3 regions of the Priestia sp. JSM ZJ58 genome follow, and region 3 is predicted to be linked to each of the others. Evidence: riboswitches for the same ligand, from Rfam matches in the RefSeq annotation. Region 3 holds a riboswitch; each other region holds the start of a gene.
What was found. A riboswitch is a leader RNA that binds a small molecule or an ion and turns the genes downstream of it on or off. The one in region 3 is predicted to bind S-adenosylmethionine.
Positions count from the first base shown of each region.

Region 1 (10,068 bases), 390 kb from region 3:
GCATGTGAATTTATTGACTTGCATATCCCTACGATTCTAAAAAAAGGCGGCCGTTATATATTGATGAACGTTTATTCATTTTCTGTCCAGCCTTTTGTTATGCTTCCCGAATGTTTTGGAGGATGGATGATGAGACAGCACATAGAGTCCGGCGAGATATTCGAACCTTCTACCGTACAAAATAAAGTAGATCTTGCTAGTGATTCCACCATCTCCATCCCTTTAATTTTTGATTTACAAGAGCGAAAATTAATCTGGACGGATATTTCGCTGCATCACCATGTTGAATTTGAAAATAATCTTGAACAAAACAATGGTTCGGTCTCTCTTATGGGAAAAGCCATGACAAAGCTGTTAAAGCCAACGCTTTATGATCTTTTTTCATTTCACGCACAAGCTAGAGGAACACTTGTCCATGACAAACAAAAAGCTGACACTATTTATTCGCTTGATGAAGGTGTTACTCCTTATGATATTGAAACAATTATTGAAACCTATCTAAACTAATTATTTATAGGAAAGTAAGAACAAATAAACGAAAAGACCTCTTTCCAAGAAAGAGGTCTTTTCGTTTACTTCACTAGCTTTTGCTCAGTCCCAGCTGAACCTTGACTTCGTTTATGAAATCCTTTTGCGTAGTACGCAATAATAAGACCGATAAACCATAGTGGTCCGATAACAACTGCAATTCTTGTATCTGGATTGTACGCCATAAGAACAACCACCAGCGCTAGGAACGCAAGTGACACATAAGACGTTAACGGAAATAAAGGCATTTTGTATTTTAACTTTGCCTCTTCACCTTTTTTTAGCGTTTTGCGATACTTAATTTGAGAAAGCAAAATAATTCCCCAAGTCCAAATCGCACCGAATGTTGCAATGCTTGTTACCCACGTAAATACTTTGGCAGGCACAATGTAGTTTAACGCTACTCCGACTAATAACGCACCCGCTGATGCTAAAACAGCTTTTCCAGGTACGCCGCCTTTTGTCAGCTGACCGTATCCTTTTGGAGCTTCTCCGTGCTCTGCTAAGTTAAACAGCATACGGCCTGTACTAAAAATACCGCTGTTACAAGAAGAAAGAGCTGCTGTTAGCACCACAAAGTTAATAATGCCTGCCGCTGCTGGAATCCCGATTTTTTCAAATGTTAATACAAACGGGCTTCCCTGTGAACCAATTTCTTGCCAAGGATAAATCGACATAATGACAAATAATGCACCAACGTAGAAAATAAGAATACGCCAAAAGACCGAATCAATCGCTCTTGCTAGAGATTTTTCTGGATTTTTCACTTCTCCCGCGGTAACGCCGATCATTTCAATTCCTAAATATGCAAACATAACCATTTGCAGCGACAGTAAAATACCTTTGAATCCGTTCGGGAACAGCCCGCCGTTGTCCCATAAGTTTTTAATACCCGTCGCAACGCCGCCGTTCCCGATTCCAAACACAATCATTAATAATCCAACGGCAATCATTAACACAATCGCTAAAATTTTAATAAGTGCAAACCAAAATTCCAGTTCACCATATGCCTTAACAGCTAAGAAGTTAACTGTTGTCATGATGACAAGCGCCGATAACGCCCAAATCCAGTTTGGTACATCCGGATACCAATATCCCATATAAATACCAACGGCTGTAATTTCAGCCATACATGTTACAACCCATAAAAACCAGTAGTTCCAACCTGTTAGATAACCAGCAAGGGGCCCTAAATAGTCGCGCGCGTACTTGCTGAATGAACCTGCAACAGGTTTTTGAATCGCCATTTCTCCAAGTGCTCTCATAATAAAAAACATAATCATTCCGCTAAATCCATACGCCAATAATATTCCCGGCCCTGCTAATTTAATAGCAGATGCAGATCCAAGAAACAGCCCTACCCCTATGGCTGCTCCTAAGGACATCAGCGTCACATGTCTTTCTTCTAACCCGCGTTTCAATTCTTTCCCCTGAGTTTTCCCCTGCATAAACGTCTCCCCTTTTTCCAATCTGTCAAAACGAGATGAATACAGCTTTTTTGTTAGCGCTTTCATATAAATTTATGCTAAAAGTCAGCTAGGCTGTATATTTGTATTCTATCACCTTTCTCTCGTTTTTCTTTTGTCGAAAAACAAAAAAATTATCGTATCATTTTGTTTAAACGCACAATTAGACGTAGACACTGCTTTTTTACTATGTATTTATTATCGCACCTAAGTAATAGTATTTTTTTAAAAATAGAAAAACGCCGACTCAACTCCGTCAGCGCATCGTTCATTTTATGCTTTTTTATAAAACTAGCATTTATCTCGCGGGTTCAAAAGTTTTACAGCCAGGTTCTTCCGTTTCAGAAACATGGTGACTACTTTCAGGACTCACAACGTAAATGGACTCTGCACTGCATTTATTTCCCGATTTCCAATACATGCACTCATTCACTTCACATAATACACCTTGGGCCACTGTTATCCCTCCTTTTTTTGTCTTATCTATTTACTACCCGAAATAGAACGCTTCTAACATTTACATGCAAAAAAACCGCTTGTTTATCAAGCGGATCCTTTTACTGCGTGTGTTCAACATACTGTTTTTTAGCTAAATATAATTCACGACTCAGCGTGATCCGCCGTTCTCTCAAGTTCCTTAATTTAACTTGAAACTGTTCATTAGTTGGCTCTTCTTGAATTAAGCGATACGTAAAAGAAATATCTTCATTTAACTGTTTAAAATCTTCCCATATTTCTTGAACGAGTGCGGATTGTTTGTCTTCAAATGAACGATTTTGCTTCGTTTTTAGCGCGGCTAAAATTTCCTGCTGCCACGTTTCGTCTTTTAGTTCTTTTGCTAACAAGTATAGATCTAAATAATCATCAACGCTTAGCGCCTGTTGTGTATTTTTCAATGTCATCACCTTTTCTATACGAAATGTTTCTTCCTAAGAAGAGGATTTCATCATAGAAAAAGATTCCTCTTCTTATCTGTCAGAGCTAGGCTATGCTGGAATTAGCACCATTCAATGATTGTGGTTGCTGAGGCTTCAAAGGGCCAGTCCCTCCACCTCTCTAGATAAGAATATTTCGCTTTTAAATTATTTCTGACTATTCTAATATGTTTTATAGGTTACGTCAATAGCTTTTCAATAAAAAGAAAAAAGAAGTAAAATATGGTATGATTTTATAAAGGATGGTGAGCACATGAAACGATATATGTTATCTGCTTTTTTGGGAAGCTTGCTGCTGCTTCTCAGCATTGCTTTTTCATCTACTTTCCACGTTGCAATTGTCAAAACAACCGGAAGCATTGGAGGGATTATTTTAGCAGCGGCGGCTTTAGTTATGAACGCGCTTGAAGATCCCCCCTCCTCAGGTAATACAGGTGCCGGAGCTGTTGAATCACTGGATAAAAGCACCGTTTGGGCTACTTATTTGCTTTTACTTTCATTACCGAACCTCATCGCATGTATAACATCTTATGTTTTATGGACTCGCTGACATTCACCAACATTACGGACGTTTTGCCACCTGTAGGCTCATTGATATTTGTTTATCTACAAATCCAAGTTCACGGTACACATGCTGTGCAAAATTCCCAGCATGAACGCTGAGTCTGATTTCAGGGTATCCTTTGATAGACAATTCATCAATTGCTTTTTGCATTAACGGCTTGGCTAGACCTTGCCCGCGGTATTCTGGTAAAACATATAACTCGTAGATAAAGCCAATTTCTGCTTTTGAAAAGAAGTCGGCAGATGGACCGACAAAAACCCAGCCTGCAAGTTTATTTTCTTGTCTAGATACTAAATAATAACACCCTTTTTCAAGGGCATTATCAATTAGTTCATTTACGCGTTCAGTTGACGGTTGAAACTGATGCGTTGTTCCTTCAAACAGCGCATCAGCAGATTTCGTCCGAATTTCCTGTATTTCTTCTTCAGTAGCTTTTGCAATCATCACAATCTCTCCTTTCGTGTTCGTTTTCCACATACAGAGATAAATTCCTGCAAAAAAAAGTCTTCGCCTAAGCGAAGACTTTTATTTAAATTCAAAATGTTCTTGATGGTTGCCTTGTTCATCCGTCCAGTTAATCATGATGTCTAAGCCTGCCGCTTTTCCAGGAACAGCAAAATTGGCATAGCGAAAACGCTGACCGCTTTTGCTTAAGTTAGACCTTTCAATAGGAGAAAACAAGCTGTATTTCGCCTTATTTTTTCCTTCGTGCCTAAAAGCTTGGACCTGCACACGCTCTACGTCTTTTCCAATGTTTTCAACGGTTAATCCATATGTATGATAGACGTTATTTTTCCACTTTAGCTGATTATCTCCCGTCATGCTCGCTTTTGTCAGTTCGACCGACCATTGTTCAGATGATTTCTTCATTGGAAGTTTCTCAATCGAAAGAGCGCTGACATGAATGGTTGCAAAAGCAAGCCAAACAAAACAAAAAGTGCTGACTGTATAAAGTAGTCTTTTCATAGATTTTGATCTCCTTAGAAATTTTAGTAGTAGCATCTCCTATTACCTTAAAAATTATGATAAACACTTTAACAAAAAAGCCTCTCCATTCAGGAGAAGCTTCTTAATTAATGCATCAGCAAATCTTTTTGTTTGTCTAACGAGTGTTTTGTATATAAATCTCTTTCAATCGCATATTTAGGACGCTGTTTCACTTCGTTGAAAATCTTGCCAATGTATTCTCCGACAAGACCTATTCCCATTAGCTGCAGGCCGCCTACAAGCCAAATTGATAAAATAAGAGACGTCCAGCCAATTTGCGTATGATCTAAATATTTTTGAATCAGCGCATAAATGCCAAACAAAATACTAAAGAGAAACGAAGCTCCTCCAAGCAGCGTCAGTAAGCGTATAGGTGCTACGCTAAAAGACGTAATCCCGTCAAATGCAAAAGCGAGCATTTTCTTTAGCGGATATTTTGACTCACCCGCCGTCCGTTCTTTGCGGTCATATGTGACTTCCGTGGAGCGAAATCCTACTAATGGTACAAGGCCCCGCAAAAAGACGTTTCCTTCTTTATATTTCATGAGTTCACCAAGAGCACGTTTGCTCATAAGGCGAAAATCAGCGTGATTTTGAACGAGCTGAATTCCTAGCTTGTTCATAAAACGATAAAACCCTACTGCCGTGGTTCGTTTGAAAAATGTATCGGTTTCTCTGCTGTCTCGAACGCCATATACAACTTCATACCCGAGCCAATATTTCTCTACAAAAGTACGAATGACGCTGATATCATCTTGCAAATCCGCGTCAATGGAAATGACGCAGTCAGATTGCTTATGAGCTACTTCTAGTCCTGCAAGCAAAGCATTTTGATGTCCTACATTTCGCGCTAACTTTAACCCTTTTACAAACAAATTGCTGCAGCTTTCTTTTTCAATAAGCGACCACGTGCTGTCTTTACTTCCATCGTCTACAAATAAAATGGTGCTTTCACTGGATACAAGTCGTTCATTAATTAGTTCTTTTACTACAGTAGTTAATTGAAAAGACGTCTCTGTGAATACTTCTTCTTCGTTGTAGCATGGAACCACGATCGTTAAAATAGGTCTGTTCATGTTATTGCCCCCTTACTTTGCTTCATATACATACACTTTCCAAGCGGACTGTTTATCGTTAAATGCTTTTAAAAAGTGCAAACCGTCGCTTTCAGCATTTTCAATTGGCACAGCTGAAAAAATATAGCGACCGCCCATTTTCTTAAATTGGCTGATATTAAGCTGCAAATGACGGATTTTTTTCGTTGAGTCTTTTCGGTAATCATATTTTTTCCCTAGCTCACTAACAAACACATAGCAGCGATTGCCCCAATGATCATAGTAGCTTTCTAGTTTTTTATTTTTATCAAGCTCTTTGGCAATAATTTTGCGAAACTCATGTTTATATGTTAACGGATAGAAGTTGTTATACGTATCTAGCGTATAAAAGCCGTTATACTGAGCAATTGATGGATGAAGCCCTATGCTCGCTACGCGATAAGATGATTTAGGTTTTCCAATATATCTGCTTATTTCATCAAATTGATGCACAGCATAAAATTCTTTGACTGAAGGCTCGTGATTGTAGCGATAGTAAAGTTCAGGATTTGCTATAAATAACAAAAGCAGCTGTAAAATCAAACATACCCACACAAACTTTTTCCACGCCTTGCTCCTTTTCCACAAAACATAGCCGCCAACGGCAAACATCAAATAAATAATGAGCGGGCGTAAAAAGTGAAATCTAGCAAAGTTGAACGTATTAAAAAGCTGATATTTTTCTTTTAGCGGCTCCCAACCTTTATAAAACCAAAACGCATACCAAATCGACAGTAGTAGATTAAGAATAAATAACTGCAAAAACGTTTTTTCAAGCTTTTCCTTGCGATTTCGAGCAACAAACCACAATACGACAAAAGAAAGCGGTAAAATGACAAAAGTATGAAGCGTCATTACATGCGTATGCCCGAGCGTATAGTTCTTCAAAGCAAGGCGAACGGAATGTCCAAAGCTTAGAGTAGAGCTTAAAAATTCATTTCGACTCGTCGGGGCCTCCGGAAATAAAAGCGAATCAACAAGTCGGTATTCAATGAGCAGAAAGACAGCAGTCATCGCTGCAATACTGCTTAAAAAAGGAATATTCCACGCTCGTTTTTTTACTACGTCTCTTAGCCATAGCAGCCCCATCGCTGCTAAAAAGAAGAAAAACCCGAGCACAAAGCTCGCGTAAAACGGGAGCAGTAAAAGTGTAAGCCATTCCTTCCACGTTCCTTCGCGGTTTCGAATGGTTAAAAACGCCCACAGCGCCAGCGGCTGTCCTAATGTACTCAGCATGCCCGAAGGCCAAAATGGCGTAAGTGCAAAAGCAAGCGATACAAGCACTCGAATCGCATACGCATCCTTGCTTTTAATAAAATGCTTTTTTAATAACAAATACATTCCAATTAAAGCAAATACGCGCGTGATCGTTTGACTCAGGCTGTATGCAAGCATGGTCGGGAATAAACCATATAGCCACTGGATACCGCTAAATTCTGTTCCAAACGTATTCCTCGGCAATCCGTTAATAATTTGAGGTAATACGGCATGACTGGAGCCAAACAGCTCTCCGCTTCGATGCAGAACTTTATACCACGTAATATTTGAGTCTAAATTATCATGCACGCGTATATGTGAATTTTCCCCAAGCAAAAACATAGGAGATACATACGCAAGCAGCAAAAGGAAAGCGATAATAAGCAATGTTTTTTCTTTATTCATAGCTGTTTCTTTCTTCATCTGTTAACACCTATTTCCATTTCATAATGACTAAAAGCTAATCGTGGACGACTGCTTCTTTTTTTGTATTAAATACAAAGTATTTTTGACCCGTATAATTTAAAAGCGTATACAGACCTGTTCCAATTAATATACCGACGTCTTTTTTGAACGGACGCACCGCAACAGGAAGTTGATGCAATAACCAGCTGGAGAACTGCAGTCCAATATAGTAAGACAAGCCGTAGCAAATGCCAATAACTAAAATAAAACGCAGTATGCTTTTTGATAAATGAACTCCGCTTTTAAACGTAAATATTCGATTTAACACGTAGCTGACGACTGCCCCCGCTGCATTGCCAACGAACGTCGCTATCCAGTAATGATGAAAGATATGAAGCAACACATACATAATGGAGAGACCTACTGCTGTATTGACCAGTCCCACTACTAAAAAACGTACAAAAGATCCTTTCATATAAACTCCTTTTGATTTTGATACTTTCATAAAAATTACATATTATGACTTTAAATACAGTTTCAGTGTAGCAACTCCACTTAAAAATCTAATGAAAATAACATTAAAAACAGATGAAAAAAAGCTAAAAGAATCAATAAAAATCAGGATTCTTTCAGCTATTTAGTAGAGCCTTCAATCATTAATTTTTGATCGCTTTGATTATCAAACGCATCCACTGCCGCTACTTCTATTTGATACGCAGTATGAGGCTGCAAACCGGATAACGGAAGACTTAAAACATCCGGAACAGGATCGCTGTAATATTGAGAAAATGCATTATATGTTTTGACCACTTTTCCAGTTTCTTTATTTTTGACGGTAATGCGATAAGAATGAACCATCAGATTATCCACCGCTTGCGTAAACTGGATATAAAGCTGATTTGCTGAAGCTTTTTCTTGTATAACAGAAATAGTAGAGCTTGGAAGAAAAATCGGTTTTACTAAATCTCGCTCATTCGTGTAGTGAAATTTTTTTGTATCTGCAGGTGTGTCAATTTCCCACGCTTCTCCCGTCCACTTATTGGCGTGAAAATCCCGCCTTTTAACGACTACTTTTCGATTATAAACCTCTACAAGAAGACCTTGACTCACATCTCGGTAGCCAGGAGGAAGTTCACCTTGTAAATATCCAGCACCAGGCCATATATACCGAACAGAAGACGTTGCAAGAGAGGTGAAATCTCTTTGAAAAATAGTACGAGGGTCGTCCAACGGATGGTGGGTATGACCAGAAAACGTAATGACCTGCGGATAAGGTTTTAACGTATTGTAAAGAAGCTGTTCATTCACTTCTATCCCCCATCTGTTTTTCCCGTACAATGTATTGTTAATAGGCTGATGAATAAAGACAAAAATCGGTTTTTTAGGATCGTCTCGCTTTGCTATCTTCAACTGTTCAGCAAGCCAGTTAATTTGTTTGATTGAATAATCACCGGCGGTCAGACGGCTTTCTGTTCCAAGCATGATAAAATGATATCCTTTTATCACTTGATGAAAGTAAAGAGACTTCATTTTGGTTTTAGATAAAAAACGCTGCTGCGCTTGCTGATTGGTTACACTGTCCCGGTATTCATGGTTGCCAATTGTAAAAAGAGACACGGCCTGCGACTGTTTATTTTGATTATAAATAGAAAAAAAGCGATCGTATTCTTTTAACGCGCCTGTGTCGGCCAAATCTCCTACGACTACGAATGCATCTTGTTTCGGTGCCTGTTCATTTAATTGCGTTAATGCATGTTGAAAAGTACGCAAATCAAGCGTTCCTGTTTCCTTAATGTGAACATCACTGATCACAGGAAAAACTAGCTTTGGTTCGATGTATCCGCTTCGTCCGCTCTTCTCTTCAGCTCGTACATTTAAGGTAATCCCGCATATAAGAACACTTATTAATACTAAAGCGAGCCAGTCTTTTTTCAGCGTTTCCATAAAACCGCCGAGCATGATGCTTCCTCCTTCCTTCACTGCTGCGTCTCAGTCATTTTCTCTACGTGTATGAGCTTTTATTTTATGTAATTTCAAAATATATAATCGTATAGTTTCAATATTTCTTTTCGTGTTTGCATACACTATGTTCACAATCAATTCATTACACTTTTCCTAGTCATAGTGGTATGATTTTCGTATATTACAGACTAATTGTTGAAAATGTAGGAGTGAATATTTTGAAAACGGTCGCTGTTATTGGAGGAGGAATTACGGGCTTAACCACTCTGTACTATTTGCAGAAACTAAAACGAGAACGTAATCTTCCGCTTAAATTATTATTACTAGAGAAACATCCCCATCTAGGAGGGAAAATCAATACGCGTGAAGCTGGGGAATTTATTATGGAAACAGGGGCGGATTCTATTGTGGCTCGAAAAGAAAACGTTATGCCTCTGCTAGAAGAGCTGTACTTAACAAACGATTTAGTCTATAACGAAACGGGCAAATCATTTATTTACTCTGCTAATGAGCTGCTTCCAATTCCTGAAGATACCATGTTCGGTATTCCAACAAGCGTGGAATCTCTTTTTAAAAGCGAGCTGATTTCTTCAAAAGCTAAAATTACAGCTTTAAAAGACTTAATTACTAAAAATACAACGTTTACGAAAGACAGCTCGATTGGACTCTTTTTAAAACATTTTTTAGGAGAAGAGCTAGTAGAAAAGCAAATTGCACCTATTTTATCGGGCGTCTACTCTGGCGATTTAGACAAGCTCACGATTTCTTCGACTCTCCCGTATCTGCTCGACTACAAAAACACGTACGGCAGCATCATCAAAGGAATGGGCGCCAATGAAAAAAAATTTAAAACGGCAGGAAATAAAAAA
Region 1 covers NZ_JBISEM010000001.1:915,815-925,882, reverse strand. The annotation lists gene ACH6EI_RS04725 (TerD family protein) at 1-507, shown strand, start outside; gene alaP (alanine permease AlaP) at 573-1,976, opposite strand; gene ACH6EI_RS04715 (DUF1540 domain-containing protein) at 2,293-2,451, opposite strand; gene ACH6EI_RS04710 (hypothetical protein) at 2,552-2,896, opposite strand; SAM riboswitch class I at 2,960-3,061, opposite strand; gene ACH6EI_RS04705 (hypothetical protein) at 3,183-3,479, shown strand; gene ACH6EI_RS04700 (GNAT family N-acetyltransferase) at 3,492-3,938, opposite strand; gene ACH6EI_RS04695 (hypothetical protein) at 4,020-4,460, opposite strand; gene ACH6EI_RS04690 (glycosyltransferase family 2 protein) at 4,568-5,557, opposite strand; gene ACH6EI_RS04685 (DUF6044 family protein) at 5,570-7,255, opposite strand; gene ACH6EI_RS04680 (GtrA family protein) at 7,293-7,712, opposite strand; gene ACH6EI_RS04675 (metallophosphoesterase) at 7,871-9,196, opposite strand; gene ACH6EI_RS04670 (protoporphyrinogen oxidase) at 9,418-10,068, shown strand, end outside.
Region 1: linked by a shared signal. The riboswitch ahead of ACH6EI_RS04710 (hypothetical protein) and the one ahead of metE (5-methyltetrahydropteroyltriglutamate--homocysteine S-methyltransferase) in region 3 are both predicted to bind S-adenosylmethionine.

Region 2 (10,068 bases), 2.2 Mb from region 3:
ATTCTTCTGAGAAAAAAGAGATAACCGTTTCGAGTATGATTCGAAGTGGCATTTACATTTTAGAAGTCAGCAATTCTACCGCTCCTTTATCACGAGAGCGTCAAGATCACTTGTTTACTTCTTTTCATGTGACAGAAAAGAAAGAACGCCACGAAGGCCTTGGCACGTGGATCATTTCTGAACTTGTTTCCAACTACCACGGACGCTTGGAATATACGTATCACGATTTAACTCTTTCCATTAAAATAAAATTTCCAATAGTCGTTTCATCAAAACAAGCAACATAGCCGCTATAGCCTAAGCGGCTTTTTTTCGTATGAGCCTCTTCTATACGCACACACTATAAAAAGCACCGAAAAAAAGAAATATTTCACACTTGTTTTAGCTCTTTTATCGTCACTTTTTTAGTTTTTGATTTTTTATATGCAAATCTATTGCATTTCAAGTAAAAAACGAATATTATATATCATGTTGCTTTTAATGTTCGTTATTTTTGGAGGTTACTTATGTTTAAGTTAAAAGAATATAACACGGATGCTAAAACGGAGATTTTAGCTGGTATTACAACGTTTTTAACCATGATTTATATCGTCATTGTGAACCCAGTTATTTTGTCCAGCGCCGGCGTTCCTTTTGATCAAGTATTTACAGCTACTATTATTTCAGCAGTCGTAGCTACGCTATGGATGGCTCTTGCAGCTAACTATCCAATCGCTATTGCTCCCGGTATGGGAATGAATGCATACTTTGCTGCTTTAGTTGTCGGTTCAAATGGAAGTATCGACTATGCTACTGCTTTTTCAGCTGTATTCGTAGCGGGTATTATCTTTATCATCCTATCGTTAACATCGTTTCGTGAAAAATTAATTGAAGCTATTCCAAACAATTTAAAGCACGCAATCAGTGCTGGTATCGGTTTATTTATTGCTTTTATCGGGCTTCGTTCAGCCGGTATTATTGTTGCAAATAAATCAAATTTAATTGGACTTGGTGATTTGCAGTCTGAAAAAGTAGTTTTAACACTGATCGGACTTGCGATTACAATCATTTTATATACGCTAAATGTAAACGGCGCTTTATTCTTCGGTATGATTATTACCGGATTAATTGCTTTCTTTAGAGGACAGCTTTCATTTGATAAAGGTTTGTTTGCTTCCCCTCACCTTCCAGATGGCTTAATAATTTCAAATCCTTTTGCTGCTTTTGGAGATGTTATTCATCATGATTTGTACACAGTTGTTTTTTCTTTCTTACTTGTGACGATTTTTGATACAACAGGTACAATGGTAGGCGTAGCTCAACAGGCCGGTCTTATGAAAGGTAATAAGATGCCTCGCGTGCGTCAAGCATTGCTTGCTGACTCATTTGGTACAACGATTGGCGCTTTATTTGGTACAAGCCCAACAACGGCTTACGTTGAATCTTCATCTGGTGTAGCAGCAGGCGGACGTACAGGTCTAACGGGCGTGACGGTAGCCATTCTATTTATTGTGGCAGCATTCTTTAGTCCGGTTGTAAGCTCGGTTTCTGGCGTAGCAGCTATTACTTCACCTGCATTAATTATTGTCGGAAGCTTGATGATGGGTGCTGTAGCTAAAATTAATTGGAATGACTTTGATGAAGCGTTCCCTGCCTTTTTAGTTGTTCTAGCAATGCCTCTTACATCAAGTATTGCAACAGGAATTGCCCTTGGCTTCATTTCTTATCCGTTAATGAAGCTGGTAAAAGGAAAAGGCAAACAAGTTCATCCGCTTGTGTATGTCTTTGCTGTTTTATTTCTCTATCAGCTCATCTTTTTACCTCATTAAAAAAGCTTGGAGATTTTTCTCCAAGCTTTTTTTATTGAAAGTGATTGTTATTTTCTTTTGTTTGATAAAGATAATTTTCCACATAGATTTGTTCTGCCTCAGAAGCATTCTTTATCCCTTCTTCTGGATCTAGCTCGATACTTCTCTTTTTAGCTATATAATCCACTAGCGCCCCAAATCCTAAAAGACCGCCTATAATCCCAGCAAATACAATCCATATTGGCAATCGCTTCACGTCCCTTTTCTTTTAATTGTATCAGCTTCAGCGCAACAGGTAAATATTAACATAGTTATCCATTTATAAATAAAGCGCTTTTTACCAAATATACGTAAAAAACGTCTTGGTATTTGGTATACTAAACTCACGGCATGTTCTACAGAGAAAGGGGCTTAATTGCATATGAACAAACAGCTTGGAACGTTAATGTTTGTTATTTTTATGGTATTTGTCGGCTTTGGAGTGATCATCCCCATCGTACCTGAAGTTATTCGTGCCACGGGTGCAAGCACGGTCAATTTAGGGATACTGATGGCTAGCTATTCGATCGCATCTTTTATTACCGCACCTTTTTGGGGGAAGCTTTCCGATATAAAAGGCCGCCGTCCCATCTTACTTTGGGGCTTACTTGGCTTTAGCGCAAGCTTTTTTCTTTTTTCGGTGGCAGAAAACTCTCTGACTCTGATGTATACGTCACGCATCATCGGAGGTTTGTTTGCAGGAGCTGTTATTCCTTGTGCTTTTGCATACGCTTCTGATAGTACAGATGAAGAAAACCGCACGAAAGCAATGGGACTGTTAGGGATGTCAATTGGCTTAGGCTTTATTTTTGGACCGGCATTAGGCGGTGTCCTTTCGTCTTTCGGCTTGTTTGTTCCCTTCGTTATCTCTGGTATCTTGTCACTGATTATGACAGCGTTCTCATTCTTTACGTTAAAAGAATCGTTACGAAAAGAACCTGCTGCCAAAGTACAGACATCCAGATGGCATGACTTCACGTCAGATTTTCAAGGAGCTATGAAGTATTTATATGTTCTTTCATTTTTAGCTACTTTTACGCTCGCTGGTTTAGAAGCTACTTTTCAATTTTTTCAAATAGCGAAAATCAATGCTACTCCCACGACAATCGGATGGATGTTTATGGCGAGCGGTTTAACTCAAGCCCTGATTCAAGGCGGTGTACTGCAGCGATTTAAAAAAGGAAATGAAAAAAAACTGATGGCTATTGGCTTATTGGTTTCAGCAATAGGATTTACGTCTATTTTGTTATCTTCTAGTGCCGTTAATGCTACCTTATTTCTGTGCATATTTACAGCAGGAAATGCCCTTATTCGTCCTTGTGTCCTCTCATTAATTACGATGAGAACCAAAGTAGGATATGGCTCTGCTTCAGGGTTAACTGCCTCAATGGATAGCTTAGGGCGTATTTTTGGCCCTCTGCTTGGTGCATTTGCCTTTAAACTCAATATGACGCTGCCTTTTATTATCGGAGCAGTTGTCACTTTAGCTGCTTTACTGCTGATTCAGCGTCATACAGCTCTAGATTATTCTGAGCAAACACTATCATCATAGAGGCTGAGACAAAAGTATTTTAGCTGAAGGAAAATCCGAACGATGAATCGAGATTCTTGATGAAGAATCCAACGCGTTCGGATTTTTTTATTGCTATGGTAAACGTAAGTTTCATGTATGTAGGCAAGGCGAAGACTCCTGCGGAAAGCGAAGCCTTGTAGGGAAAGCAACAGCCGATTCCTACTAGCTCATGTAGCCAATTTGTTAGTCTTTGGATTAATTTAGCTATGGCTCAATCTCTTTTCATCGTTACTAACACAAGATTATCCGCAGCTGCAGTGTGTTTTATAATTGAAAACCGATGAGCTTCGTATAGCTTAATCGCAGGTGTATTTTTTTCGGCTGTGGAAACCATACACTCACATTCTGAATATCTTTGAAGTACATATGTTAAAAGACGGCTTCCAATTCCTTTTCGAAAGTACTGAGGACGCACAACGAGGCGGCAAATCGTTAATCGCTCATTTTCTTTTTCAAACGACAGCACTCCTGCTAGCTTACCTTCAATCATTTCTCCGATAAACACTTCCTTGCTTTTCATAATATCTTCTTTGCTTTCTGTAAGCTGAGGAATATCCGAAAAACCAATGAGCCTTGCTTCTTCTTGATAAGCTTCTACTTGCACAGCTACTATTTGAAGAGCGATATCCACTCTTTGATGTTCGAGGATTTGAAGCATGAAAACCACTCCATTTCTTTCACAAATTTAGACAAATTCCATGTTTTCACTATATCCAAACGCCTTCCTTGTACATATTGTATTATGTACCGAATTAGCCAGGAGGTGTTTATATGCATATCACTGCTGAAAGAATTAGAGAAGCAACAGAAGCGATTGCTTCTACTGAGCTTGAAACATTTATGTACCAAGAGCCAACTGCCCGTCGCGGCCGTTCTACTCGTCGTTCTACTCGCCGTTCTACTCGCCGCACTACTCGTCGTTCTACTCGCCGCACTACTCGTCGTTCTACTCGCCGCACTACTCGTCGTTCTACTCGTCGTTCTACTCGTCGCACTACTCGTCGTTCTACTCGTCGTTCTACTCGCCGTTCTAGCCGTCGCCGCTGTCGCTGCGGTTCACCTTGCTGCTCATACCCATGGTTTAATAAATCATTTGGCTGCTGCTTTAAAGGGCATGGCTGCCGTCGCTAACTAACTCTAAAGCAAGCCGAGTCTAAAACATACGCGGCTTGCTTTTTTATAGATTTTCATTTTACATAATCATTCGTTTTACTCTTCTTAAAAAAGAAAACGACGTATAATAGTAGGAAAGAATCTCTCTTAAAAGGAGGCCTATCCATGCACTTATCGTTTGATCATCTTGTGCATTTTTCACCTGATCCTATTAAAGCTCAGAAAGAACTAAACGGATACGGAATAAATGTTATTAAAGGCGGTATCCATGAAAAATGGGGCACTTTTAACACGTTGGCTTATTTTCACCTCAGCTATATTGAATGGCTTGGGCTTAAAGATATCGCATTAGCTCAAACAGTTACAGATAATGATCTTATTCAGCAGCTTGTTAACGAACATACGTCACTTGGTCATTTTGGTCGATTTGCACTCCGTACAGATGATATGGATTTGCTGATAAAAGAGCTGGAAAGCAAGAACGTCACTGTAAAAGGTCCTGTAGCGGGTTCTCGTCAAACCAATGATGGAGAAAGACTTCAATGGAGAATGTGTTTTATTGAAGCTGACCACGATTCCTTGCCTCTTCCTTTTTTTATTGAGTGGGGTGAACCAGAAGAAAAACGCAAGCCAAAGCTAGCCGCTCTTTCTTCCCACCAAGCTGGTCAGCTGCAGCTAAAAAACATTTACTGTGCTGTACATAACCTTGAAGAATCCATCAGCAAATGGACAAAACTGCTGGACGTTCAGGCTGGCGAAAGCTACAAAGACTCTTTACTTGATGCACGTTGTCAAAAACTATATGTCAATGGAGGAAACCTTATTTTTTGCAGCGGAACACAAGGTGTTGTCCACGATACATTAAAAAAAGTTGGAGAGCGTCCATTTTTGGTTGAATTGGATCACGCTCTAACACCGCAACAAATTACCGTACAAGGAGCTTCTTTTAAATTCAACAAATAAACATCCGCGGGCGGATGTTTATTTCTGTGCTTCTTTTATAGCTTGATAAATGAAGTGAGGCAAAATCTCAAAGGAATACTGAACGTCTAATCTTTCGGTCCATTGATGCGCATCTCTTCCCAGCGGTCCAATGTTCAGCACCGGCATCTTCAGCTCCTCTAGCTCTTCTAGCGGGATATGATATCCTTTATTCCATAGAGGCATATTGGCTACTAACGTGTTAAATGTATGAAGCGGGTGCTGCAGGCTGGCATAGCTTAAATCCGAAATTCCGCCAAAATAACTTTGTTCAACTAGCTCTACTTGGAATTGCTCTTTGGCAGCTGCCTGTACGTTTGACAAAATCCTTTGTACAAAGAGATCATCATGTGAACAAACGGCCGGATAAAAAGGCGGCGTAAAAAATAAGACTATCATCGGAGCTGCTTCTTTACATAAACCAGCTAAAGAGTTTACTAATTTAATGGTTTTATTTCTGTCATCATCTTCTTGTGCCAAAAGTGCTGCTTCCATTTCTTGCACATATTTTTCACCGTGCTGTTTGACTGCATGAGTATAAAGTTCTTCATACGTCCATACGTTCACGTCAAGGGATGAACCCTCCATTCCCGCAGCGTACTGCCTAGCAGCTTTATTATAATGTTTTTTTACATTCAAAGCCGCTTTGTCAGCCGATTTCAACAGCAGATCTGTTACTTCTTTAAGAGAGCGGTTTAACATAAATAAATTAAATAATACAACGGCAGAGTGCGGAACTTGAACGGAATACTCTTCTTTTAAATCTTTTTGTATCAGTACCGTAGGAGGTGGACTCGTTTCATCTCTTACTTTTTCGCAAAAATCAACGTTTAGTTCTATTTCTTTTGTTAAATAAGAAGCTAGTAAATTAGCATTTAAACCAGCTAGCGGTTCCCCTACATGAGTTTCTTTTCCATAACACAAAAAGCTTGGCATGATCTTGCCAATCGATCCTGAGTACACATAGTTCGTTTGATCACCAGGATAGCGGCTGAATACCGGTTCTGCATTTAGCATGAGAGAAAAATCCAGCTGATGTTTGCACGCAAGTTCTAAAAGAACAGGCACTGCTTTTCTCATTCCGAGCGAATTTACTTCTTCATCCGGTACCGACAGAAGCAGGATGTTTCCGTCAAACTCTCCGTTGCATGCTCGTTCAATCATACTGATATGCAGAGCAATACCTGCTTTCATGTCCATCGTTCCTCGGCCAAAAAGCCAGTCTCCTTTTATCATATCTTTTTGTACGTGCGCCGGAACTTGTTCCATATCATTATAAAAAGTACTCGTTAACGTATCAGCGTGAAAAGCATCCTTTTTCCACTGTCCATAATCTTGTACATCCACTACGTCGTAATGACTGATTAATACAACTGTTTTATTCGTATTTTTCCCTTCAACAAAAGCTGTGACAATCGATCGCCCGTCTCCTGTTGAATGAAGCTCAACTTGCTCGTTTTTTTGAAAGTAAGGCAGCTTCAATAAATACGACGCTATCGATTCAGCCATTTCCACTTCTGCCATCGTTCCTGTCACGCTAGGTATAGAAACCAATTCGCTTACAAGCTTCTTTAACTGTTCTTTTGTTTGATACAAAGATGTTTTGTTCGACATACCCTTCATCTCTTTCCTTTTTCTAAATTTTCCATCAAACAAAACGATTCGTCAATCCCTTTGACAGAGACCCTTTCATTCTATCCCTATGTATCATAGTATGCGCTTCCTTGACGCACATGATAAAAAAAGAGTGCGCGGCTAGGGCTAGCACCGCACACTCTTTTTTTTACTTTTCGTCATCTTCTAAAAAGTCTAGGATACGATCAATAAGCTGTTCGCTTCCTGCATCGTTTCCATGTTCAAGAGACATTTCCATTTCAATGCTCCTTTCATAAAATATTCTTGTTTTATAACATACCACAATTCATTTCGAATGTAACCTTTAATTTGTGTAAAAATTTCGACAATTTATGATTAATTTTAAAACCTAGTGAGTAATGATTATACCCACCAGATTCTTCAATTGTCAAAAAACATGCTTTCTATTTAAAAACACTTTAAAAATAGAGGCGCGAGCAGACTTCTATAAAAGACAGCCTACTCGCTCAAGCTTGGAACAGCATGATGAATAAATTTCTAGTTCATTTGCTTTTTGTACATCTTTAATATCTATGCCTACAGCATATGTACGAACATGGTTTTCGACCACAATTTCATAAAATGTTTCTAATTCACGATAAGCTACTTGATAATGCTTTCCTAATAATTTTACGGCTTCCTTTAATGCTTTCTCTCCTGTATGTGCTGCAACTGCTGTATGACTCATAAAACCCTCTCCTTTTAGAAAAATAAAAAAAACTCATTTTGCTTTGATGCAAAATGAGTTTTTCACCCGTTTTATCACCCAAAGCACATGCTTTGCTGGTAGGAGCACCTTACATTCGTAGGTTGCTGTGGAGTCAAAGAGCCAGATCTCTCGTCCACTCGTGATAACTTTTTTAATTTAAAATTTATTCTATCAAACAATTCCATCCGCGTAAATAGAGAAATAAAAATATTTTAATTTTTTTGGTAATGGAATGAATTCAAAAAGTCAAAGCTTAGATTAGCAAAATAAGAAGCTGCTACAAGTAATGCCTCTTCATTTAATGAAAAAGAAGGATGGTGCCATTCATATTCTCCAGCCGTACCCATCCATACAAAAAATCCTGGTACACGCTGCTGATATACGGCAAAATCTTCTCCTCCAGGCGATTGTTCAGCTTCTACGAATTGATAACTAAGATTCTCTGCAGCGTTAATAACCAATTTTTCCAGCGTATCATCATTGTTTACTACAGGAAGATACGGATACCATTTAACGTCTACTGAAGCCCCGAAAGCTGCTCCAATCCCTTCAGCAGATCGTTTCATAAGAGCCGGTATTTTTTCTCTCGCTTCTTCTTGAAAGGTACGCACCGTTCCTTCAAGCGTTACTTTGTCAGGAATGACGTTCCACGAGCTCCCTCCGTGGATTTGAGTTATGCTGACAACAACATTTTGAAATGGGCTGAGATTACGGCTGACAATGGTTTGTAAACTAGTAACAATTTGACCAGCAGCAGCAATCGGATCTACTGTTTTTTCTGGAATACCTGCGTGACCGCCTACTCCTTTGACGTCAATTTCAAAACGATCAACGCTTGCCATTAAAGGTCCCGATTTGACACCAATGGTTCCTACAGGAAGATTCGGTTTGTTATGCATCCCAAATATCGCTTCTACTCCTTCGAGCACACCTTTTTCAACGAGCATTTTTGCCCCAGAAGCCGTTTCTTCGGCCGGTTGAAAGATAAATCGAACCGTACCGCAAAGCTCCTGCTGACGCTCTTTGAGAAGAATGGCTGCTCCGATTATAGAAGCCGTATGAAAATCATGGCCGCATGCGTGCATAACACCGTTCACTTCAGAAGCAAATGGCAGATTGGTTTTTTCTTCAATTGGCAGCGCATCAATATCAGCTCGAATAGCGATAGTAGGTCCCGGCTTTCCTCCCACAATTTCCGCTACTGCTCCCACGTCTAAATGGAATGCATCCGCTATAGAAATATCGTAGTGCTTTAACCACTTTTTAATACGTTTAGTTGTTTCATATTCTTTCATTGAAAGCTCTGGAAACCGGTGCAGCTCACGGCGTATGTCTATTAGCGTATTTAGTAGTAATTGATCTGTCATATTTATCACTCTTTCACATTTCTTAATTTAGACCACTTCTCTATCTTTTACGACAAAGAGTGTACCTCATTGAATTTTTTATAAAGAAATACGGTCGTATAGCCTTGTGCAAGGTGCTTTTCTTTAGCTTGAACATATCCTTTTCGTTCATACATCTCAACTAACCAAGGATGTTCTTTTGCTGTTCCTAAAGACACACCTGGCGATTTAAACGTATTCTTTATTACCTCTTCCTCTACTAGATGCAGCAGCTTAGATCCAACGCCTTTCCTGGCAAACGACGGGTCCACTGCAAACCACCAAAAGTGCGGAACAGCAAACGGACCTGGATGTTCTCCCCAAGGCATTCGTATAGATACAGTGGCAGCGATTCTTTTATCTTCTTCATATACATAGCAAAGGTTTTGAGAAATATTTTTCTTAACGAGGGCAAGATCAGCAGTAGCTGCTAAGAAAGGAATGCCTAGCTCTCGAATAGGCTTATATGCTTGTAGAGTTAAGTTCAATAAGTTATCCGCGTCGTCATTTGTTGCCAAACGGAATTCATTTTTCATCTCTTTGTCTCCTTATATAGTACTTAAATATTTTATTTAACTTATAAGTTTACTAAGAATTAAAAAAGACAGACTGCCGCCTTGCGTACTCACTATACAACTGCTTTAATAACGTGTCAATTCTATTTATCGTTTTCTATAAAAGATATAAATAAAACGAATACACGCAGAAAACTGCGCGTATTACGTACATATCAAGATAGACTTCAGGACTCACTTACCGTAGCTTTTAAATTAGCTGCCAACATCACAAGTTCTTCTATAGATGCTAACTCTTCTTGTGAAGCCGCAGCTACTTCTTCAGCGTAAG
Region 2 covers NZ_JBISEM010000001.1:3,546,717-3,556,784, forward strand. The annotation lists gene ACH6EI_RS18490 (sensor histidine kinase) at 1-287, shown strand, start outside; gene ACH6EI_RS18495 (NCS2 family permease) at 507-1,808, shown strand; gene ACH6EI_RS18500 (hypothetical protein) at 1,840-2,034, opposite strand; gene ACH6EI_RS18505 (MFS transporter) at 2,209-3,378, shown strand; gene ACH6EI_RS18510 (GNAT family N-acetyltransferase) at 3,611-4,057, opposite strand; gene ACH6EI_RS18515 (CotG/ExsB N-terminal domain-containing protein) at 4,171-4,530, shown strand; gene ACH6EI_RS18520 (VOC family protein) at 4,678-5,475, shown strand; gene ACH6EI_RS18525 (M20/M25/M40 family metallo-hydrolase) at 5,494-7,107, opposite strand; gene ACH6EI_RS18530 (hypothetical protein) at 7,574-7,816, opposite strand; SAM riboswitch class I at 7,885-7,986, opposite strand; gene ACH6EI_RS18535 (amidohydrolase) at 8,050-9,204, opposite strand; gene ACH6EI_RS18540 (GNAT family N-acetyltransferase) at 9,252-9,758, opposite strand; gene ACH6EI_RS18545 (methyl-accepting chemotaxis protein) at 9,965-10,068, opposite strand, start outside.
Region 2: linked by a shared signal. The riboswitch ahead of ACH6EI_RS18530 (hypothetical protein) and the one ahead of metE (5-methyltetrahydropteroyltriglutamate--homocysteine S-methyltransferase) in region 3 are both predicted to bind S-adenosylmethionine.

Region 3 (10,068 bases):
TGGGCTCAAGCAGGGCTTGATGTGCAGGCAATGGGAACGACTCATGCCGATACCTTTTATGGTTCCGTACCGTGCGCGCGCTTTTTGACAGAAAAAGAAGTGAATGACGGATATGAAGTGGAAACGGGCAAGGTGATTATTGAAACGTTTGAAAAGCGCGGTTTAGATGTGCTAGCGGTTCCTGGTATTTTACTTCAAGGACACGGACCGTTCACATGGGGAAAAGACGCCAAAACGGCGGTAATGAACAGCGTCGTATTAGACGAAGTATCCAAGATGAACTTCTTTACACAAAAATTAAACGGGCTGGCTGAAGAGCTGCCGCAGCGCATATTAGACAAACATTATTTACGAAAACACGGACAAAACGCGTATTACGGGCAAGGGAATTAAAAGACTTACATACAGAAAAGGGGATTATCATGTTAAAAACAGCTCAAAAAGAATTTTGGTTTATTGTTGGTTCACAGCACCTTTACGGAAAAGAAGCGCTAGCAGAAGTAAAAGCACACGCGCAAAGTATGACTGATGCTTTAAATGAAAGCGGTGTCTTACCTTATCCGCTTGTGCTGCAAGATTTAGCTGTGAGTGCTGATACGATTACAAGCATGATGAAAGAAGTGAATTACCGAGATGAAGTTGCCGGTGTAATCACGTGGATGCATACGTTCTCGCCTGCAAAAATGTGGATTCGCGGTACCAAGTTACTGCAAAAACCGCTGCTTCATTTGGCAACACAATTTAACGAAAGTATTCCTTGGGAAACAATTGATATGGATTTTATGAACTTGAATCAGTCCGCTCACGGTGATCGTGAATACGGCTTTATCAACGCGCGTTTGAACAAGCAAAATAAAATTGTAGTAGGCTACTGGGAGCGCCCCGACGTACAGCAGCAAATTGCACAGTGGATGGACGTAGCCGCTGCTTATAACGAAAGCTTCAACATTAAAGTCGCGCGTTTCGGTGACAATATGCGCAACGTGGGGGTAACAGAAGGAGATAAAATCGAAGCGCAAATTCAATTTGGATGGACGGTTGACTACTTTGGAATCGGTGACCTTGTTCAATATGTCAATGCCGTTACGGAAGAAGAAATCAATGATTTATTTGCTGAATATGCAGACGCGTATGAATTTGTCTACGGTGATTATTCTGCAGAAGACTGGGAGTCTAGCGTAAAAGTACAGGCAAGCTATGAAATTGCGATTAAACGTTTTCTAGACGAAGGCGGCTACAGCGCTTTTACGACTAACTTTGAAGATTTGTACGGCATGAAACAGCTTCCTGGTCTAGCGGTACAGCGCTTGATGGCACAGGGATACGGCTTTGCCGGTGAAGGAGACTGGAAAACAGCCGCGCTTGACCGCTTGCTCAAAGTGATGAGCCATAATCAGTCAACGGGCTTTATGGAAGACTACACGTATGAATTGGCTCCCGGACGTGAGTCAGTGCTTCAATCACACATGCTTGAAGTAGACCCGACGCTAGCAGTAAACAAGCCAAAACTAATCGTTTCTCCGCTAGGTATCGGTAACCGCGAAGATCCGGCCCGCTTAGTGTTTGACGGTAAACAAGGAGAAGGCGTAGTCGTTTCTATGGCTGACTTCGGCACGCATTACAAGCTGTTAATTAACGAAGTATCGGCATTTGAGCCGGAAGTTCCAGCCCCAAACCTTCCGGTAGCACGCGTGCTTTGGAACATTAAGCCGAACTTTCAAGACGGCGTTAAAGCGTGGATTGAAAACGGAGGAGGCCATCATACGGTTCTTTCATTAAATTTAACTACGGATCAAATTGTGAGCTATGCAAAGCTTGTTGATCTAGAGTACGTCATTATTAAGTAAGCACCACTACTTCCGAGGGAGCACTGCTTCCTTGGAAGTGAAAATATAGCGTCAGTAAAAGAACGCCGTTTTTAGAAACAAATGAAAGCGTTTTAAATAAGTGTGGCAGGAAGCAAAACTAAGACAATACAAAGGGGATATAATCATGAGTAAAGTATCAAGTAAGTTTATCTTCTTCTTCGGCTCATTTGCCGGTATTTTATTCGGTTATGATATTGGGATTATTGCTGGTGCAGAAAGTCATATCCGTGAAGCGTTTCATTTAAGTCCGCTCTGGCTGGGGATTGTGGTTTCATCGCTAATGGGCGGAGCCATTATCGGTTCTATTTTAAGCGGATTATTAGGTGATAAGTTTGGACGAAGAAAGTTAATTTTAATTTCCTCTATCATTTTTCTGTTAGGCTCCATCGGTTCAGCGATTGCACCGGAGGAAATTACGTTAACGATTGCGCGCGTCTTTTTAGGTACAGCAGTAGGAACGGCTTCTTCTTTAGTTCCTGCTTATATGTCAGAAATCGCACCCGCTCATATTCGCGGGAAGCTTTCAGGTTTGAATCAGCTAATGATTGTAATTGGATTATTATTAAGCTATATCGTAGCCTTTATTTTTGAACCGATTCCAAACAGCTGGCGACTTATGCTTGGCAGTGCCGGTATTTTTGCGATCGTCTTATGCATCGGTATGATCAAGCTTCCAGAGTCACCTCGTTATTTAATTAAAAATGGAATGGCAGATAAAGCGCGTGAAGTGCTGCGCACGCTTCGTTCCTCAGCAGCGGAAGTCGAAGCTGAAGTGTCTGAAATTGAAAGCGTAGCTGTGCATGAACAATCAGGCATTAAACAGCTGTTTCAGAAAAAGTTTCGTTTAGCTTTAATTATCGGTGTCGGAATGGCAACTTTCCAGCAGATTCAAGGCTCAAACTCAATTGTTTATTATGCAACAAGCATTGCTCGTCAAGTTGGTTTAGCGCCGCAGGTAGCTGCTGGTTTTACGGTCATCGTTGGGGTAATCTTCGTTGTGACAACACTTATTTTTCTGCAGTTTGTTGATAAATTCAACCGCCGTACCATTCTTACGGTTGGCGGTGCGGGAATGGCTCTTTCCTTTTTTACACCGGCTATTCTTGGAGCAGTAGGCGTTAATGAATCCGTTGTTAACTGGGTTACGTTAATTGCACTTTGCTGCTTTATCCTGTGCTATGCGTTTTCTTGGGCGCCGCTTACGTGGATCATTGTAGGAGAAATTTTCCCGCTTTCTGTGCGCGGAATCGGTGCTGGTATTTCATCTGCCTTTAACTGGACAGGATCGCTTGCAGTAGGGCTTGTGTTTCCTATATTAGCCGATCAGTTTAGCTTAGGTGTGATCTTTTCAACGTTTGGGATCATTTGTATTCTCGGATTATTCTTCATACGCTTTGTAGTTATCGAAACTAAAGGGCGCAGCCTAGAGCAAATTGAAACAGACATGGCAGCTCGTTCTGAAAGAAATTCGTTAAGTCCAGTTGAGCGTAATAAATATGTTTAATTGTCGTAAATGTTTTAAATGTAAGGTGCTGAGATAAAAATATTTTAGCTGAAGTGAAAAACGAACCACTAATCAAAGTGTTTGATTAGTGGTTCGTTTTTTATGGTGAACGCAGGTTTCAGCTGTTTCATTTCTTCTAGCAGTTGATTGGAGAGCAAGGCGAAGACTCCCGCGGGAAAAGCGGAACAGATGAGACCCCGCAGGCGCACAAGCGACGAGGAGGCTCATCGGCCGCCCGCGGAAAGCGAAGCCTTGCACGGAAATCAACTGCGGGGCAACAAGCGGTTCAGCTCATGTCGGCCTTTGTTCGTCTTTGGATTATGCTCCAGCTCTTATTAATAGATACTGAGATTCTAGCTTTTATGTTGTCTTATCCGTGCTTAACAAAATGAAAGAATAGATAAGCTATGGAAACTCATTTAAATGTGCGTTCTGCTTACAAGAAGATAGTGACCTTCATCAGCAAATTTCCATATAAATAAGTAAGCTTGTTTACTTTTAACCAATTTTATTTAGTAATAGGAGGATTAACTAGTTGATGAATTTGACGCTTCATGAACGTTCTGAAAAGTTATTAAAGCAAAGAATTAAACAATTAAATCCGAGAGATCCATTCAACTTTGTTTTTATGGGCGACAGCAGAGGTGACGGACCAAACGATAATTGTTACACGATGAGCGGTGAATTTGAGCTTGTGTTAAAAAAGGCGGTGGAATTGAATCCGCTGTTTATTATTCATGGGGGAGACACCGTGTATACAGGAGAAAAGAGGTATTTGGAGCACTTTGTTAAAGTTGTCGAAAAAATAGCACCAAACATTCCCGTGTTTGTATGCGTAGGGAATCACGATGAATTAAACCTTGAAGAAAGCAACCTCGAAAACTTCAGAGCCACTATCGGAAAAGTGCACTGGGTCATTGATATTCCTGTCTTTAACTTCCGGTGCATCGCATTAAATAATATCATCAGCCCCAAGAATAAAATATATGGATTTACAGATAGAGAGCTGAATTATTTAGAGCAGCAGCTAGAGGATGCTCCTCGTAATACCGTTGTAGCCATGCATGCGCAGCCAAATATTGGCCGGTGGTCAGACCTGGGAGGTTTTCCTGTAACGACTCCTCAAAGTCAAGAATTTTTTGATTTAATTCAAGAACATCGCGTGAAAAAAGTGTTAGTCAGCCACGTGCATGCGTATGACGAGCAGTTTATTAGAAAAAACAGAAACGGGTCGTTTACGCTTGGAAGAGGTACTGATTTTGTATTATCAGGAGGCGCGGGTGCTCCCCTTGATTTTGAACCGCCTTTAATTTTAAATAATTATAATTTTACGGAGTTTTTTGTTAGCCGGTACGACATTTTAGGACCTCTTCTTTGGAAGGATTTTGGACGACCTCGAAGAAGTTGTTTGTAAAAACAAGAAAGTAGAAAGCTAGGTTCAAAAAAAAGAGGCTGGGACAAAAGGGTTTTAGGCGAAATGAAAAATGAACCACTAATCAAGCATCTTGATTAGTGGTTCATTTTTTTATTAGGGTAAACGTAGATTTCATGTGTATAGGTCTTTCTAGCAGGTGATTGGAGGACAAGACGAAGACTCCTGCGGGAAAAGCGGAACACGTGAGACCCCACAGGAGCGTATGCGACGAGGAGGCTCAGCGACCGCCCGCGGAAAGCGAAGTCTTGTACGGAAATCAACTGCGGTGTCACAAGCGATTCAGCTCATGTATCCCATTTGCCTTTAGATTGGATTCACTTGGTTATGTCTCAACCTCTTTTGGAAAACCGTACGAAACCTTGTAGCAGAAGGCTCAGTCAAACGTTATAATAGATAATGAATGATGATATATTCTCTATATTTGTCATATATTTGTATTACATATGTAATTGAAGAAAAACATTCACTTGATATACTGTTTAATGACTTAACTTTATCTTAACATTCACAGTGAAATGCGTGTTTATAGAGGCTTAAAACATACACAGCAAATGGAGGAGCTATCATGGCAAACGAAAAGATGCAAGAAGGACTCAATCGTTTTATTAAGGAAGATTTAAATGACCTTTTAGGTAGACTGTTCCCCCTAATGGACCGAGAATGTGCGGAAGAAAAGAGAATGCTTATCGAAACGGCGGTAGAGTACATCTATTCTTCAGGGTATCATCAAGGAGCAAAAGACTTGATCGAAACACATCGAAAAGATGATTACAAATTATTAAGGCAAAAATTAGCGTCAACGCCTCCTGAAAACTAATTTTTTTGAAATTTCTTTTGACAACATAAATGTAAGGTGTTAAGATGACTCTACATTCAAAATATTATAAACAATTAAAACTCTTATTGAGAGAGGCGGAGGGACTGGCCCTGTGAAGCCCGGCAACCATTTAACAATCTTGTTAAAAAGGTGCTACATCCTGCAAAGCGTACAGCTTTGAAAAATAAGAGAGGATTTCATAGATACTATGCCTCTCTATTCATGATAGAGAGGCTTTTTATTTTATGTGAATATGTTTTGAATGAACAATTTCATAGAAATGCATCAGGTGCTGTGTAACGAATGTACGCAGCTTAAAAGGGAAGACCGGTGAAAAGCCGGCGCGGTCCCGCCACTGTAATGGGGAGCAACTTATTAACCACTGTTTCATGTTGAAATGGGAAGGGATAGGAAGCGATGAACCTAAGTCAGGAGACCTGCCTGTTGTATGCACTTAAGCTCTACGGGATATAGAGAGGAGTGAGGAATACGTGTTGAGAAAAACAGGCTATCTCAACTTTAGTTAAGTATGCGTATCATCTCTCTTTTCATTTCGAAAAGGGAGATTTTTTAGTTTAGCGATAAAAAAATATATAGGGAGTGGAAAAAATGAGCAGTGTAAAAAGTTCAAATGTAGGTTATCCAAGAATTGGTGAAAAACGAGAATGGAAAAAAGCGCTTGAGCAGTTTTGGGCAGGAAAGATAGAGAAAGATATCTTTCTTCAGGAAATTGAAGCTCTTCGTCTTGGGCATCTGAAAAAACAGCGTGACGCAGGAATTGAATTAATTCCAGTCGGCGATTTTAGCTTATACGATCACGTGTTAGATACAGCCGCTATGTTTGGTTTGGTGCCAAAGCGCTTTGAATATAACGGAGGCCCGGTATCCCTTGAAACGTATTTTGACATCGCCCGAGGAACAAAAGGTGCGGTAGCCTCTACGATGACAAAATGGTTTAACACAAATTATCACTATATCGTACCAGAGCTTGACGAATGTACGCCTGCCCTTGTAGAAAATCGTCCGCTTCAATTTTACAAAGAAGCAAAACAAAAGCTGAATATCAAAGGCAAACCCGTTATTTTAGGTCCAGTAACATTTGTGAAGCTGTCAAAAGGATATAAAAAAAGTGAGTTTAAAAAAGTAGTTGAACAGTTTGTTCCTCTTTATGCAACAATCTTAGCGGAGCTGGAGGCAGAAGGGGTCGAGTGGGTACAAATAGATGAGCCGATTTTAGCTACAACGCTATCAAAAGAAGACCTGGCACTGTATAAAGAAGTCTATGAAGCTTTGAAAAAAGCGGCACCGAATGTAAAAGTCATTTTGCAGACGTACTTTGACAGCGTAGATTACTATAAAGAAGTAGTTGCTCTTCCTGTTCACGGAATTGGATTGGATTTTGTACATGACCGAGGCGAAAATCTCACGGCGCTTAATAAATATGGTTTTCCAACTGATAAAGTGCTGGCAGCAGGAGTGATTGACGGACGAAACATTTGGCGTGAAAACTTGGACGAACAGCTTTTAACAATCAGTGAAATTGAAGAAGCTGTATCAAAAGACCGTTTGATTCTGCAGCCTTCATCAAGTTTATTACATGTTCCTGTCACGGTGAAAAGCGAAAAAACCATTGAGCCAATTCTAAAAAACGCGCTGTCTTTTGCAGATGAAAAGCTGAAGGAAATCACGCTTTTAACAAAAGCGGTGCAGCAAGGAAAAGAAGCAATTGAAAAAGAAATAAGTGTAAGCAAACAAGCGATTCAAGCATTAAATGGATCATCTTTTCGAAACCATCAAGACGTTCAAAAAGAGCTGAAGCAGCTGCACAGCTATAAAGCGGAGCGCCAAGCGCCGTTTGACGTACGTCAACGCGTTCAGCAAGAAGCATTTCAACTGCCGCTTCTTCCAACGACAACAATTGGAAGCTTTCCGCAAACAAAAGAAGTGCGAAAAGAGCGTCTGAAGTGGCGTAAAGGAGAGTTAAGCGATGAAGCATATGAAGCGTACATTAACGCTGAAATCAAAAAATGGATTGAAATTCAAGAAAACATCGGCTTAGATGTCCTTGTGCACGGAGAGTTTGAGCGCACGGACATGGTTGAATACTTCGGTGAAAAATTAGGAGGTTTTCAGTTTACGAAGTTTGGCTGGGTGCAATCATACGGTTCTCGCTGCGTGAAGCCGCCGCTTATTTACGGAGATGTCTCGTACGAGCAGGCGATGACAATCAAAGAAACGGTCTACGCACAGTCTCTAACCAATAAGCCTGTTAAAGGAATGCTGACGGGGCCAATTACAATTTTAAACTGGTCGTTTGTACGTGATGATATCTCACGCTACGACGTGGCCAATCAAATTGCGCTTGCTCTTAGAAAAGAAGTGGAAGCACTTGAAAGTCAGGGCATCTCAATGATTCAAGTAGATGAACCGGCGCTGCGTGAAGGACTGCCGTTAAAACGAGAAAACTGGGAAAGCTACTTGAACGCGGCGGTGTATGCGTTCAAACTAGCCACGGTATCGGTGCAAAACGAGACGCAAATTCACACGCATATGTGCTATTCAGAGTTCGAAGAGATTATTGATGCGATCAAAGCGCTTGATGCCGACGTGATTTCCATTGAAACGTCCAAAAGCCACGGTGAATTAATTTATGCGTTTGAAAAACATACGTATAACCAGGGAATTGGACTTGGCGTATATGATATCCACAGTCCGCGCGTACCGAAGCTTGAAGAGCTGACACGAAACATTGACCGAGCTCTGAAGGTGCTTGACCCTGCACTGTTTTGGATTAATCCCGACTGCGGCCTTAAAACAAGAGGAATCAGCGAGACGGTTGAAGCTGTAAAAGTGATGGTTGAGTCTGCAAAACAAACAAGACAAAATTTATTACAAAACGTTTAATAACAAGAAAGTAAAGACCAAGCACTGTAAACGCTACACTGCTTGGTCTTATAGGTTTTTTAAAGGCCAAAAATATCCATTGACACTTCCCGTAGATTTTTGTATCTTTTTAAAGGTGTTTTTAAAATCAGGGAGGTACAACATGAGTAACAACAGCACGCAGCACGTTAAAATTGTAACAGCGGATCCATCAGCGCTAGGCCTATTCGGACTTGCCATGGTGACACTTGTTGCATCGTTTCAAAAGCTTGGGGTAACCGATGGTGTTTCATTGGTATTGCCATGGGCAATTTTTTTAGGCGGGATAGGACAGCTAATTGCGTCTATGCAAGATTTCAAACATAATAATACCTTCGGCGCAACTGCTTTTGGTGCCTTCGGTTTATTTTGGCTAGGTGTAGCTATGACATGGCTTATTCAGCTTGGCGCATTTGGGGAAGCGCTCGCAAAAGAAGCGGATCCGAAGCAGCTCGCATTTGCTTTTGTCGGCTACTTAATTTTCAGCGTTTTTATGACGATTGGAGCAATGGGCACTCATAAAGTATTATTTATTATTTTTGTATTAATTGATTTCTTATTTATTGGATTATCGCTAAGTACATTTGATGTGGCCTATGAATACACACATTTACTAGCAGCAGTCTCAGAGCTATTAATTGCTCTGTTTTCATTCTATGGATCTGCCGCGGCTGTATTAAATACTCACTATGGTCGAGTTGTGCTTCCAGTGGGCAAGCCATTTGGTGCATTTATTAAATAATCAAGACGTTCATTAAACAGCGAAGTAGGGTTGAATTCTGTATGATGCAGAGGTCAATCCTTTTTTGTTTGTGCGTTTTTATATATAGTAGAAAGAGATAGTTATATCTAATAGAAGCTTTTAGAGAAAAAAGAGAAATACATAATGAAAGGAACCGTTTCAATGATTATAAGACAAGTGGATGAAAAAGATTTAAACCAATTAATTACGTTAGAAAACAAAGGCTTTACACCTGAAGAAGCTGCCTCAAAAGAAGCGTTTATCACGCGAATTAAAACCATTCCTGATACGTTTATCATCGCCGAAGAAAATGAAGAAATAATCGGATATGTGAACGGACCCGTCATTTCAGCTCCGTTTATTACGGATGATTTGTTTGAAAAAACGATTTCCAACCCTGAGACAGGTGGTCATCAAAGTATTTTAGGTATCGTTGTAAACCCCAAGCATCATCATAAAGGAATCGCCAGTATGCTGCTAAAAGAGTTTGAAAAACAGGCACGGAACAAACAGCGCGTAACGGTGACTTTAACATGTAAAGAAGAATTGATTCCTTTTTATGAAAAAAACGGATATGTGAATCAAGGAGTTGCGCAGTCCCAGCATGCAGGCGTGCAGTGGTTTAATATGAGTAAGGAGCTTTAATTTTTACGAAAAATAAAATGATATAAAAAAAGCACAAGTTCTCTTTTAATGAATTTGTGCTTTTTTTACTCTTTATTATGTATAATTATTGTAAATATGTAAAAGTGAGGGTGTTTACATGAATAAGTACGGCGT
Region 3 covers NZ_JBISEM010000001.1:1,304,151-1,314,218, forward strand. The annotation lists gene ACH6EI_RS06735 (L-ribulose-5-phosphate 4-epimerase) at 1-393, shown strand, start outside; gene araA (L-arabinose isomerase) at 423-1,847, shown strand; gene ACH6EI_RS06745 (sugar porter family MFS transporter) at 1,993-3,372, shown strand; gene ACH6EI_RS06750 (hypothetical protein) at 3,516-3,764, shown strand; gene ACH6EI_RS06755 (metallophosphoesterase family protein) at 3,911-4,786, shown strand; gene ACH6EI_RS06760 (hypothetical protein) at 4,944-5,114, shown strand; gene ACH6EI_RS06765 (hypothetical protein) at 5,373-5,624, shown strand; SAM riboswitch class I at 5,705-5,815, shown strand; cobalamin riboswitch at 5,895-6,083, shown strand; gene metE (5-methyltetrahydropteroyltriglutamate--homocysteine S-methyltransferase) at 6,234-8,528, shown strand; gene ACH6EI_RS06775 (acetate uptake transporter) at 8,671-9,288, shown strand; gene ACH6EI_RS06780 (GNAT family N-acetyltransferase) at 9,433-9,933, shown strand; gene ACH6EI_RS06785 (hypothetical protein) at 10,052-10,068, shown strand, end outside.